2 regions of the Pseudorhodoplanes sinuspersici genome follow, and region 1 is predicted to be linked to the other one. Evidence: riboswitches for the same ligand, from Rfam matches in the RefSeq annotation. Region 1 holds a riboswitch; the other holds the start of a gene.
What was found. Region 1 has a riboswitch for cobalamin ahead of CAK95_RS20925 (TonB-dependent receptor). Riboswitches for the same ligand answer to the same signal wherever they lie in the genome.

Region 1 (4,823 bases):
GGCAGGTCGCCTTCGACATGGATGGCAATCAGGCCGTCGCCACGCGCAAGGCGCTGCTCGACCGCGCCTCCGCCGACAAGATGCGGGCACACGGCTATCACTGGCCCTTCCCCGCCTCGGGCTACATCGCCAAAACCGCCAAGGGCTACGAGCTCGTGCCGGCAATGTGGTCGCCGCAGCTTTGAGCGGGGCGTATTTCAGAATGAGAGAAAGGGCCGCCGCGACGCGGCCCTTTCTGTTTCCATCAAATAGGCGCGCTCACCACGTCATGCCCGCCTTCACCATGAAGGTTCGGCCGGGCAACGGATAGGCATTGTAGGTGCCGAGCGAGCTCCCCGGCCCGTCCGGAAACGGGCTGGCAATCGCGTAATCGAAATATTGCTTGTTGAAGAGATTCACCACCGCGACCGACCAGAAGAACTGTTCATACTGGCCGCCGAGACGCATATCGACCGTCGTTGCCGCCGGGATCAGCGGTTGAAGATTGCGCTGGTCGTTGTCCATACGGCGATCGCCGACATAGCGAACGACCGTGTCGAGCGTGAGATATTTCTGCCAGATATCCCATGACACGCCGCCACTGCCGGTCCATTTCGAAATCAGCGGCACGTCATTGCCGGCAAAGATGCCTTCACGGAACACCGATCGCGTGTAAGCAAGGCCGCCTTTGAAACGCACCGCATCGTTGAACGCGTAAGTGACGATGGTTTCGTTGCCGTAGCGCCGCGTCGGATCGAGGTTGGTATTGTCGGCGATGAAGTTCGGTGCGTAACGGAAGTGGATTTCATCCGTTAGATTCATGTTGTAGATGCTCCACTGTACCTTCAGCGGACCGTTGCTGAAGCGCACGCCACCTTCCACATCGTGCGACTTCTGCGTCCGCAATCTGAAAGTGGTGGGATCTATTCCTCCCGATGTTACCATGCCGACGCGCTCATCGACATTCGGCACGCGGAAGCTCTGGGCCCAGCGCCCGAACAAAGCGAAGTCCGGCGTAAAGCGGTGCTCAATGCCGAGATGGAAGGCATGGTTGGTCTGGCTTTCGTCCAGCGGAATGCCCTGCACGCCGTTCGGAAAACAGCCAAATGGGGGAAAGCATGACGAGCCACCCGGCGCATTCGCGTCGAACTTGTCGCGCGCACCGATCGAGGTGCGCTGAATACGGCCGCCGCCGGAAATGTCCGTGGTCGGCAACACCGAGATCGTCTGCATCCAGTAGGCCGCGAGCGAACTCTGGTTGAGATCGTATTTGTTGATCGGAGCAGACCCCAGCTGCAGCGACCGATCCGAATTGTAGTCGGCATTGTAATAATCAATGCCGCCGAGCGCATTCCACTTCATACCCGCAAAGACTGAATCGAGCTTAATGCGAGGCGTGAAGGAGCTGGTGGTCAGCGTGGTATCGACCGCTCTTAATGGGTCCGTTGTCGCCATTGTCGGCGTTGCGTTGAAAAATGCCGCTTGCTGCAGTCTTTGACGGATACCGCCATCCACGATCAGTTCAGCGCCAGGCGCAAGCATCCGCGTGAAGCCGATCGTTCCGCTATATCCCTGCTTGTCACCGAAATCGTACGGCGTCGTCGCGCCCCGGCGATTGGTGATCAGCTGGTTCATGCCGATATCGGGCTGAACGCGCCGGCCGCCGGGCAGCCCGAGCGATTGATCGTCGGCGGACAGGTTCAGATAGAAGCTGCCCTCTTGCACAGTATAACGAATGTCCGCGACGCCGTTATATTGCGTGTAATGATTGTTCTGACGATAACCATCCGATCCAATCGCATTTGAGTAAACGCTTGCTGACCACGGACCGTTCGAGCCGCTCACCGAGAGATTGCCTTCTTTGTAATTGAACGAACCGAATGCACCATCGAGACGCAACTTCGGCGGCAACGCCACACCGGTCTTTGTCACGATATTGATGACACCACCCATTGCCCCATCGCCATACAGGACGGCACCGCTATTACCGCGGGTGATTTTGATTCGTTCGATGCTCTCGCGCGGAATGGAAGCAAGATCGAAAGAAGCGATGTCAACATCGTTGACGCGCCGCCCGTTGATAAGGATCAGCGTATTGGATCCAGCCGACGCGCCGAAGCCGCGCATATCGACGACGCTACGCGCGCCGTTGACGGCACCAAAAGGGTTGGTGACCTGAACACCGGGTTCGCGCGACAGGATACCCGGCAGCGTTTGTTCCGGCGATCGCGCGATATCCTCGGCGGTAATGACCGACGTTGACGCGCCGACGATACCGGCCCCTAACGGGACGACACCGTCCACATTGCCGACACCGCTCAACCGCGTATCCGTAACATTGATCTCTGGCAGCGTGACCTGCGCTGCCGCCTCGTTGCCGGCCGTCACGGCCACGAATGCAGCCGATGCCATCGCGCCTGCACAAAATCTTTGAAGTATCGCCCCCATCGCCCTTTTAGCCCTTCGCTGCCCCGGCCTTGGCCGGAGCGTTCGGTGAACAAAACCCGATGCGAAGAACACGCGAACAGAGAACACCATCAGCAATGGCAATCCGCCATCGCGCCGGCCAGCACCGCTCACGCCTTACGGAAAGTCGCAGGAGAAAAATTTCTCGTACGGCCTTCGCATCGGCTCTCAAGCGTCACCGCTGCGAACAGCCGCTCCGTATGGACGCCCCGCCCACCGGTTGGGTGACTGCGCTGGCAGGTCTCCTGGCTTGCGGGTCCTGATTTACCGTCCGGCCTTCCCGGTTGCCCAGTGGCCAAGATTGGACAGCAAACTCGCCGCTCACAGTTGCGGGGGCAGCCACGGCTTCGGCCCGAAAGCCGTTCCGTGTTCCCTCTTGCCTCTCCGGTGCGTACCGGAGAACCAGTGCGTTGCGGCAATGTCCGATCCGGCGCGCCCAGAGTCAAGATCACGCCGTTTTGAGCATGTGACCGCCGAATGACACAGGGATCATGTATGTTGGTGAGGCTGAACGTTGCGCCGGCTCGGAGCGACAGATCAGCGGGGACGAAGCTGCACGCCATCTTTCCCTTATCCACAGCGAGCATCAGACCATGACCCGCTTTATTCCACGCCTTCACCTTCTCGCCGCGGCCGCCATTATCGGTCTTGTCGTCTCCGGCCAGGCTTATGCCGCGGCGATCGACGAGCCGGCCACCCCCGCAACCGCACCGTCCGACAAGAAACCGGACGCCAAATCCGAGACCAAGCCGGATGCCAAACCGTCCGACAGCAAGGCCGGGACCTCAAAGCCAGCCGAAACCAAGCCCGCCCCGGAGAAGAAATCGGACCGCGAATTTCGTGACGGCTACAAGCAGGCCTATGACCTGATCTACAAACAGAAGGATTATGCCGGCGGCATCACCGTATTGAAGACGCTCGGCCACGACGACCATCCCGATGTCGCCAACCTCGTCGGCTTCTCCAGCCGCAAGCTCGGCCGCGTCGAGGACGCCAAGACCTGGTACGAGAAGGCTCTTGCCGCCGATCCGAAACACACCCGCACCTGGCAATATTATGGGATGTGGCATCTCGAACAGGGGAACCGCCTGAAAGCAGAAGATCATCTCGAACAGATCCGTCTGATCTGCGGCCAGGGCTGCGACGACTACACCTCGCTGAAGAGTGCGCTGGAGGGCAATTCGACCTACTAACGTCAACCCAAGGAGGCTGTCATGCAGTCACCTGGAATCACTGTTCTGGCGACGGCGCTGATCAGTGCCGTCGCAATCACTGCAACACCGACCTTCGCTGTCGATACCCGCGATCCGGTGATGACCGGCCCGCAATTGCAATCGGCCAAGCCGGGCGGCAGCACCGCCAAACCGGCGAAGAAGAGCGCACCGAAAAAGAAAAAAGCACCGGCGAAGAAATCCGAGCGGGATTTCATCGAGCGTTATCATCACGCCCATGATCTCATCTACAAGAAGCAGGATTACGCGGCAGCGATCACAGCGTTGCGTGCCCTCGACCATGACAACCATCCCGATGTCGCCAATCTGATCGGCTTCTCCAGCCGCAAGCTTGGCCGTACCGACGACGCCAGGACCTGGTACGAGAAGGCGCTCGCCGCCGATCCGAAACACACCCGCACCTGGCAATATTACGGGATGTGGCATCTCGAACAGGGCAACCGCCTGAAGGCGGAAGATCATCTCGACACGATCAAGGCGATCTGCGGCGAGACTTGCGAGGATTATAAATCGCTGCTGGCGGCGCTGGATGGGAATCAGACTTACTGACCAATGCCTTCGCCATCGACGGCACGCGACGCGTGGCCCGATCGCGTAACCCACCATCGCAAACGCAACGACGGCGGGTTACGCTGCGCTAACCCGCCTTACAACGCTGAGCGATCTCACCGTTTTGTGACTCCATCGAATTTGCATCAATTCGATGAAGGCCGCTATGTCTTGCGCTGAAACGCTTCAGTCCCACCCTCCCTGCATCTATTGAACCTTTCCCGCCCTCACGCGACGAACGTATTCCAAAGCTTTTCCAACGCACCAAAAATTTCCATCAGGGGCAAACTCATGATCCGCGCGGCGCGCCGCACCTTCTTTTCCGTCATCGTTCTCGGCAGCCTTGCAGGCCTGACTCCCGCTTTGGCGCAAGGTCTCGACACCGCGACGCTGCCGCGCGTCGCCGGAGCCAAGCTGACCTATGCCGGCCCGGCCTCGACCATCTACACGACCTCGGGCAGTGTCGCGCAGGCGGCCGAAGCCGTTGTCAGGGCGCTCGCCGCCGCAGGCTGGCAGACCTATGGCGATCCGTTCTCGCAGAGCGCGCCGGACGCGCCGCAACGGATCATGACCTTCAAGAAGGGAGCGCAGGCGATC
Region 2 (4,823 bases), 2.7 Mb from region 1:
GCTCACGATCTGGCCCATGCCATTCATCTTGTTGTGGCGCGGAAAGTTGAGCAGCATCGCGAAACTGGCGAACAAGGCCATGCCTTCGGTGAAGGCGCCAAACATTGCCAGCGTGCGCGCGACATCGGCCACCGTCTCGACGCCGAATTCGTGCATGTAGTCCGCCTTGGCGCGCATCTCACCGTAGTCGCGGAAGGCCTCGAACTCGGTCTTCGGCATGCCGAGCGTTTTCAGCAGCAACGCATAGGCGTCGATATGCACCGTCTCCATATTGGTGAAGGCGGCCATCATCATCTGCACGGTCAGCGGCTGGAAGATCGGGATATAGCGCTTCAGATAATTGTCGCCGACCTCGATGTCCGACTGCGTGAAGAAGCGAAAGATCTGCGTCAAGAGATCGCGCTCGCTCGGCGTGATGCGGTCCGACGCCCAATCCTTGAGATCGTTGCCGAGCGGGACTTCCTCGCCCATCCAATGCGTCTGCTGCTGGCGCTTCCAGAATTCATAGGCCCAGGCATAGCGATCGACATCATAGGTGCCGGTCGATTCGAGAAGGCCGATCTTGCCTTTGCCGATCAGCGTCCGCGGATCGATGTGCGTGATGTTGATCGGCACAACGGCGTCGAGATCAATCACTGACATGCCAGGCACTCCTCGTAATCGGTCCGCGCCTGGACTTGCATTGGTGCCGTCTTGCCCTGTTCTTTTTCGAGCTGACCTGCAAAACCGGCGCGCGAAATCGACTTGGAGCGGCAATAATAAAGGCTCTTGATGCCGCGCTCCCATGCCGTCCAATGCAGCATGTGCAGATCCCACTTATCGACATCGGCGGGAATGTAGAGATTGAGCGACTGGCTCTGGCAGATGAACGGCGTGCGATCGGCCGCAAGATCGATGATCCAGCGCTGATCGATTTCGAAGGCCGTGCGGAAGATCATCTTCTCGTGCTCACTCAGAATATCGAGATGCGCGACCGAGCCCTCATGCTCGATGATCGATTGCCATGTCTCCTGTGTGTCCGCTCCCTTCGCAGCGAGCACTTTCGCAAGATGCGGATTGCGCACCGAGAACGCGCCGGACAGTGTCTTGTGCGTGTAGATATTGGCCGGGATCGGCTCGACGCAGGCGCTGGTGCCGCCGCAGATGATGCTGATCGAGGCGGTCGGCGCGATCGCGATCTTGTGGCTGAACCGTGCGACGATGTTGCGTTCGGCCGCATCGGGACAGGAACCGCGCTCCTTGGCCAGCGCCACCGACGCAGCATCCGCATCGCGGCGGATTTTCCGGAACATCTTGAAGTTCCAGGACTTCGCCATCGCGCTTTCGAACGGGATGTTCTGCGACTGCAGGAACGAATGAAAGCCCATGACGCCGAGGCCGACCGAGCGTTCGCGCAAGGCGGCATAGCGCGCGCGCTTCATGCCGTCCGGCGCGACGTCGATGAAATGCGTCAGGACGTTATCGAGGAAACGCATCACGTCCTCGATGAAGCCCGGCGCATCGCACCATTGATGCCAGGTCTCGACATTGAGCGACGACAGACAGCAGACCGCGGTGCGCTCCTCGTCACGATGATCGATACCCGTCGGCAGCGTGATCTCGCTGCACAGATTCGACGTTGTGACCTTCAGGCCGAGTTCGCGCTGATGCTTCGGCAGCGCGCGGTTCACCGCATCGATGAAGAGCAGATAAGGCTCGCCGGTCTGCAGGCGGGTTTCGAGAATGCGCTGCCAGAGCTGGCGCGCATCGACCTGCCGCATCACCTCGTTGTTCTTCGGACTGCGCAGCGAGAACATCGCACCCGCTTTCACCGCCTGCATGAATTCGTCGGTGACGTTGATGCCGTGGTGCAGGTTGAGACCCTTGCGATTGAAATCGCCGGACGCCTTGCGGATTTCCAGAAACTCCTCGATTTCGGGATGATGGATGTCGAGATACACGGCGGCCGAGCCGCGCCGCAGTGAGCCCTGTGAGATCGCCAGCGTCAGGCCGTCCATCACATGGATGAAGGGAATGATGCCCGACGTCTCTCCGCCCTTCACCTTCTCGCCGATCGAGCGCACCTTGCCCCAATAGGTGCCGATGCCACCGCCATTGGAGGCGAGCCACACATTCTCGTTCCAGGTGCCGACAATGCCGTCGAGTGAATCCGACACCGAATTCAAGAAGCAGGAGATCGGCAAACCGCGCGGTGCACCGCCATTGGAGAGCACCGGTGTTGCCGGCATGAACCAGAGCTGCGACATCGCGTCATAGAGCCGCTGCGCATGCGCGACGTCGTCGGCAAAGGCGCAGGATACGCGCGCGAACATGTCCTGATAGCTCTCGCCTTCGAGCAGATAGCGATCCTTCAGCGTCGCTTTGCCAAAATTGGTCAGGAGGTCATCGCGACTGCGATCGAGCTTGAGATCGGATGGTTTCGGCTGCGGCGCGAGCGGTCCGAGCAGGGGCGCGCGGGTCTGCTGCGCAGGCTCTGCAACAACAGCAGGCTTGTCCCCTTCCAACGCAAACAATTGGGGTTCGCGGAACTGCGCAAGGACAGCAGCGCGGTGATTCGGCGCAACAAGATCGCCGCGACGGTCGAAGTCAAAAGCACTGGCAGGCATCGGCTCACCCCTGAATATGAAGGAGCGAAGGACCAGCGGACGGCTTGCGGCTTTAACCGACGCACGGACGTGCGTGGTTGCAAGCGTCCCTCCGGAGCACCCCGCCCGAGGACGTTTCATCGATCACGGCAGGTCTCCTGGCTCGCGGGTCCTGGTCGCCGTCTGGTCTTCCCGGCGCCGGCTGGCACCAGTGACACGATGAAAGACAGCGACTCGCCGCTTACAGTTGCGGGGGCAGCCCCGGATTTGCCTTCTGGCGCACCGGGTTCCCTCTTAGCCTCAAAAACACCAAATGGTGTGGGTTGAGGACCGTGATGACTAGATACGGTAGTCAGGCGCAGTGAGTCGTCAAGCGCTATTTGCGTCTTCAACACGACGCATCGGAAATCCGGGGACGAAACTTAAAAAACTCTTGCCGGCTTTGGGCGCGGCTCCCGCCGCGCCCAAAATAGACAAACACAGGAACGTCAGACGACCTGCTTCTCGATCTCCTCGGCGATCGCATCGCCCATCTCGGTCGTGCCGATCGTCGCTTCGCCCTTGGCGGCGATGTCGGCGGTGCGAAGTCCGCGGGCCAAAGCCGCCGAGATCGCGTTGTCCACCATGTCGGCTTCCTTGCCCATGTCGAAGGAATAGCGCAGCGCCATGCCGAACGAGGCGATCATTGCGATCGGGTTGGCGAGACCTTTGCCGGCAATGTCCGGCGCCGAGCCGTGCACCGGCTCGTACAGCGCCTTGCGCTTCCTCGTCTTCGGGTTGACCTCGCCGAGCGAGGCCGAAGCCAGCATGCCGAGCGAGCCGGTGAGCATCGCCGCGATGTCGGAGAGCAGATCGCCAAACAGGTTGTCGGTAACGATCACGTCGAACTGCTTGGGATTTTTCACGAGCTGCATGCCGCCGGAATCGGCGAGCTGATGCTCGAGCGTAACGTCCTTGAATTCGCGGTTGTGCACCTGCGTGACGACCTCGTTCCAGAGAACGCCGGTCTTCATCACGTTGCGCTTTTCCATCGAGGTCAGCTTGTTGCGCCGCTTGCGCGCCAGTTCAAACGCGACACGGGCGATGCGCTCGATTTCGTAGGTATCGTAAACCTGCGTGTCGACGGCGCGTTTCTGGCCGTTGCCAAGATCGGTAATGGTCTTCGGCTCGCCGAAATAGACACCGCCGGTCAGCTCGCGCACGATCATGATGTCGAGGCCCTCGACCAGCTCGCGCTTCAGCGAGGAGGCTTCGGCCAAAGCCGGATAGGTCACGGCCGGGCGCAGGTTGGCATAGAGGCCAAGATCCTTGCGCAGACGCAGAAGGCCCGCCTCCGGGCGCACCTCGTAAGGCACGGCATCCCATTTCGGCCCGCCCACGGCGCCGAAAATCACGGCATCCGCGGCATCCGCCTTGGCCATGGTTTCGTCGGTGATCGAGACCTTGTGGGCGTCATAGCAGGCGCCGCCCACCAGCCCTTCGTCGAAGGAAAACTGCGCCAAGCCCTTCTTGTTGAACAGATCAATCAGCTTTTTGACCTCGGTCATGACTTCGGGACCGATGCCGTCGCCGGCGAGCAGAAGGAGCTTGTGACTGGCCATGAAATAGACGCCTCGCAGGATGGAAAGGTGGCGGAGTGCTAAAGGGCCGGGCGGCAAATGACAAGGCGGTCTGGCTGTTGGGCCGAATGCACCGACCGGTTGAAAGAGCAGCTATTGCCGTTCGTCCCCGCGAAAGCGGGGACCAGAGTCAAACGCTGGATCCCCGCCGGAGCTTGTCATCGGACGCGCCTTCGGCGCGATCTGTTGGCGGGGATGAGCGGTTAACGAACGAGGTGATGCGCTTCAATCTCGGCCCGGCAGAAACATCGCGAACGGCTCATCGACCGTTCGCTTGAGAACAGTCCGATAGACAGCGTGACTGACGTGATCGGCTGCGATCCGGCCGAACGCTGCATCTTTGATCGCGTGCATCGGGATGAATGCGATGGGTGCCGCAATCGGCGTCAAATGCGAGCCGCGTCCTGCCAGCAATGTCGTCAGAATGCCGTGCATCTCGCCTGTGATGGTCGGACGCGACACGGTGATCAGCCGGTATTGCCCGTGCCTATTGGTCACGAGATAGACGTGGCCGGACTGGTTTGGCACAGCGACCGATCCGAACTGAGAAAAATCGGAATCGAGCCGCTCGCCTTCGCGAAAGACCAGGCTTGATTGTCCATCATCCCAGGCGATATCG

Region 2: linked by a shared signal. The riboswitch ahead of CAK95_RS07785 (ribonucleoside-diphosphate reductase subunit alpha) and the one ahead of CAK95_RS20925 (TonB-dependent receptor) in region 1 are both predicted to bind cobalamin.

The regions. Positions count from the first base shown of each region.
Region 1 covers NZ_CP021112.1:4,305,808-4,310,630, reverse strand. The annotation lists gene CAK95_RS20930 (MBL fold metallo-hydrolase) at 1-185, shown strand, start outside; gene CAK95_RS20925 (TonB-dependent receptor) at 259-2,391, opposite strand; cobalamin riboswitch at 2,664-2,867, opposite strand; gene CAK95_RS20920 (tetratricopeptide repeat protein) at 3,039-3,638, shown strand; gene CAK95_RS20915 (tetratricopeptide repeat protein) at 3,660-4,226, shown strand; gene CAK95_RS20910 (hypothetical protein) at 4,518-4,823, shown strand, end outside.
Region 2 covers NZ_CP021112.1:1,570,292-1,575,114, forward strand. The annotation lists gene CAK95_RS07780 (ribonucleotide-diphosphate reductase subunit beta) at 1-642, opposite strand, end outside; gene CAK95_RS07785 (ribonucleoside-diphosphate reductase subunit alpha) at 633-2,606, opposite strand; cobalamin riboswitch at 2,717-2,935, opposite strand; gene leuB (3-isopropylmalate dehydrogenase) at 3,074-4,186, opposite strand; gene CAK95_RS07795 (helix-turn-helix domain-containing protein) at 4,430-4,823, opposite strand, start outside.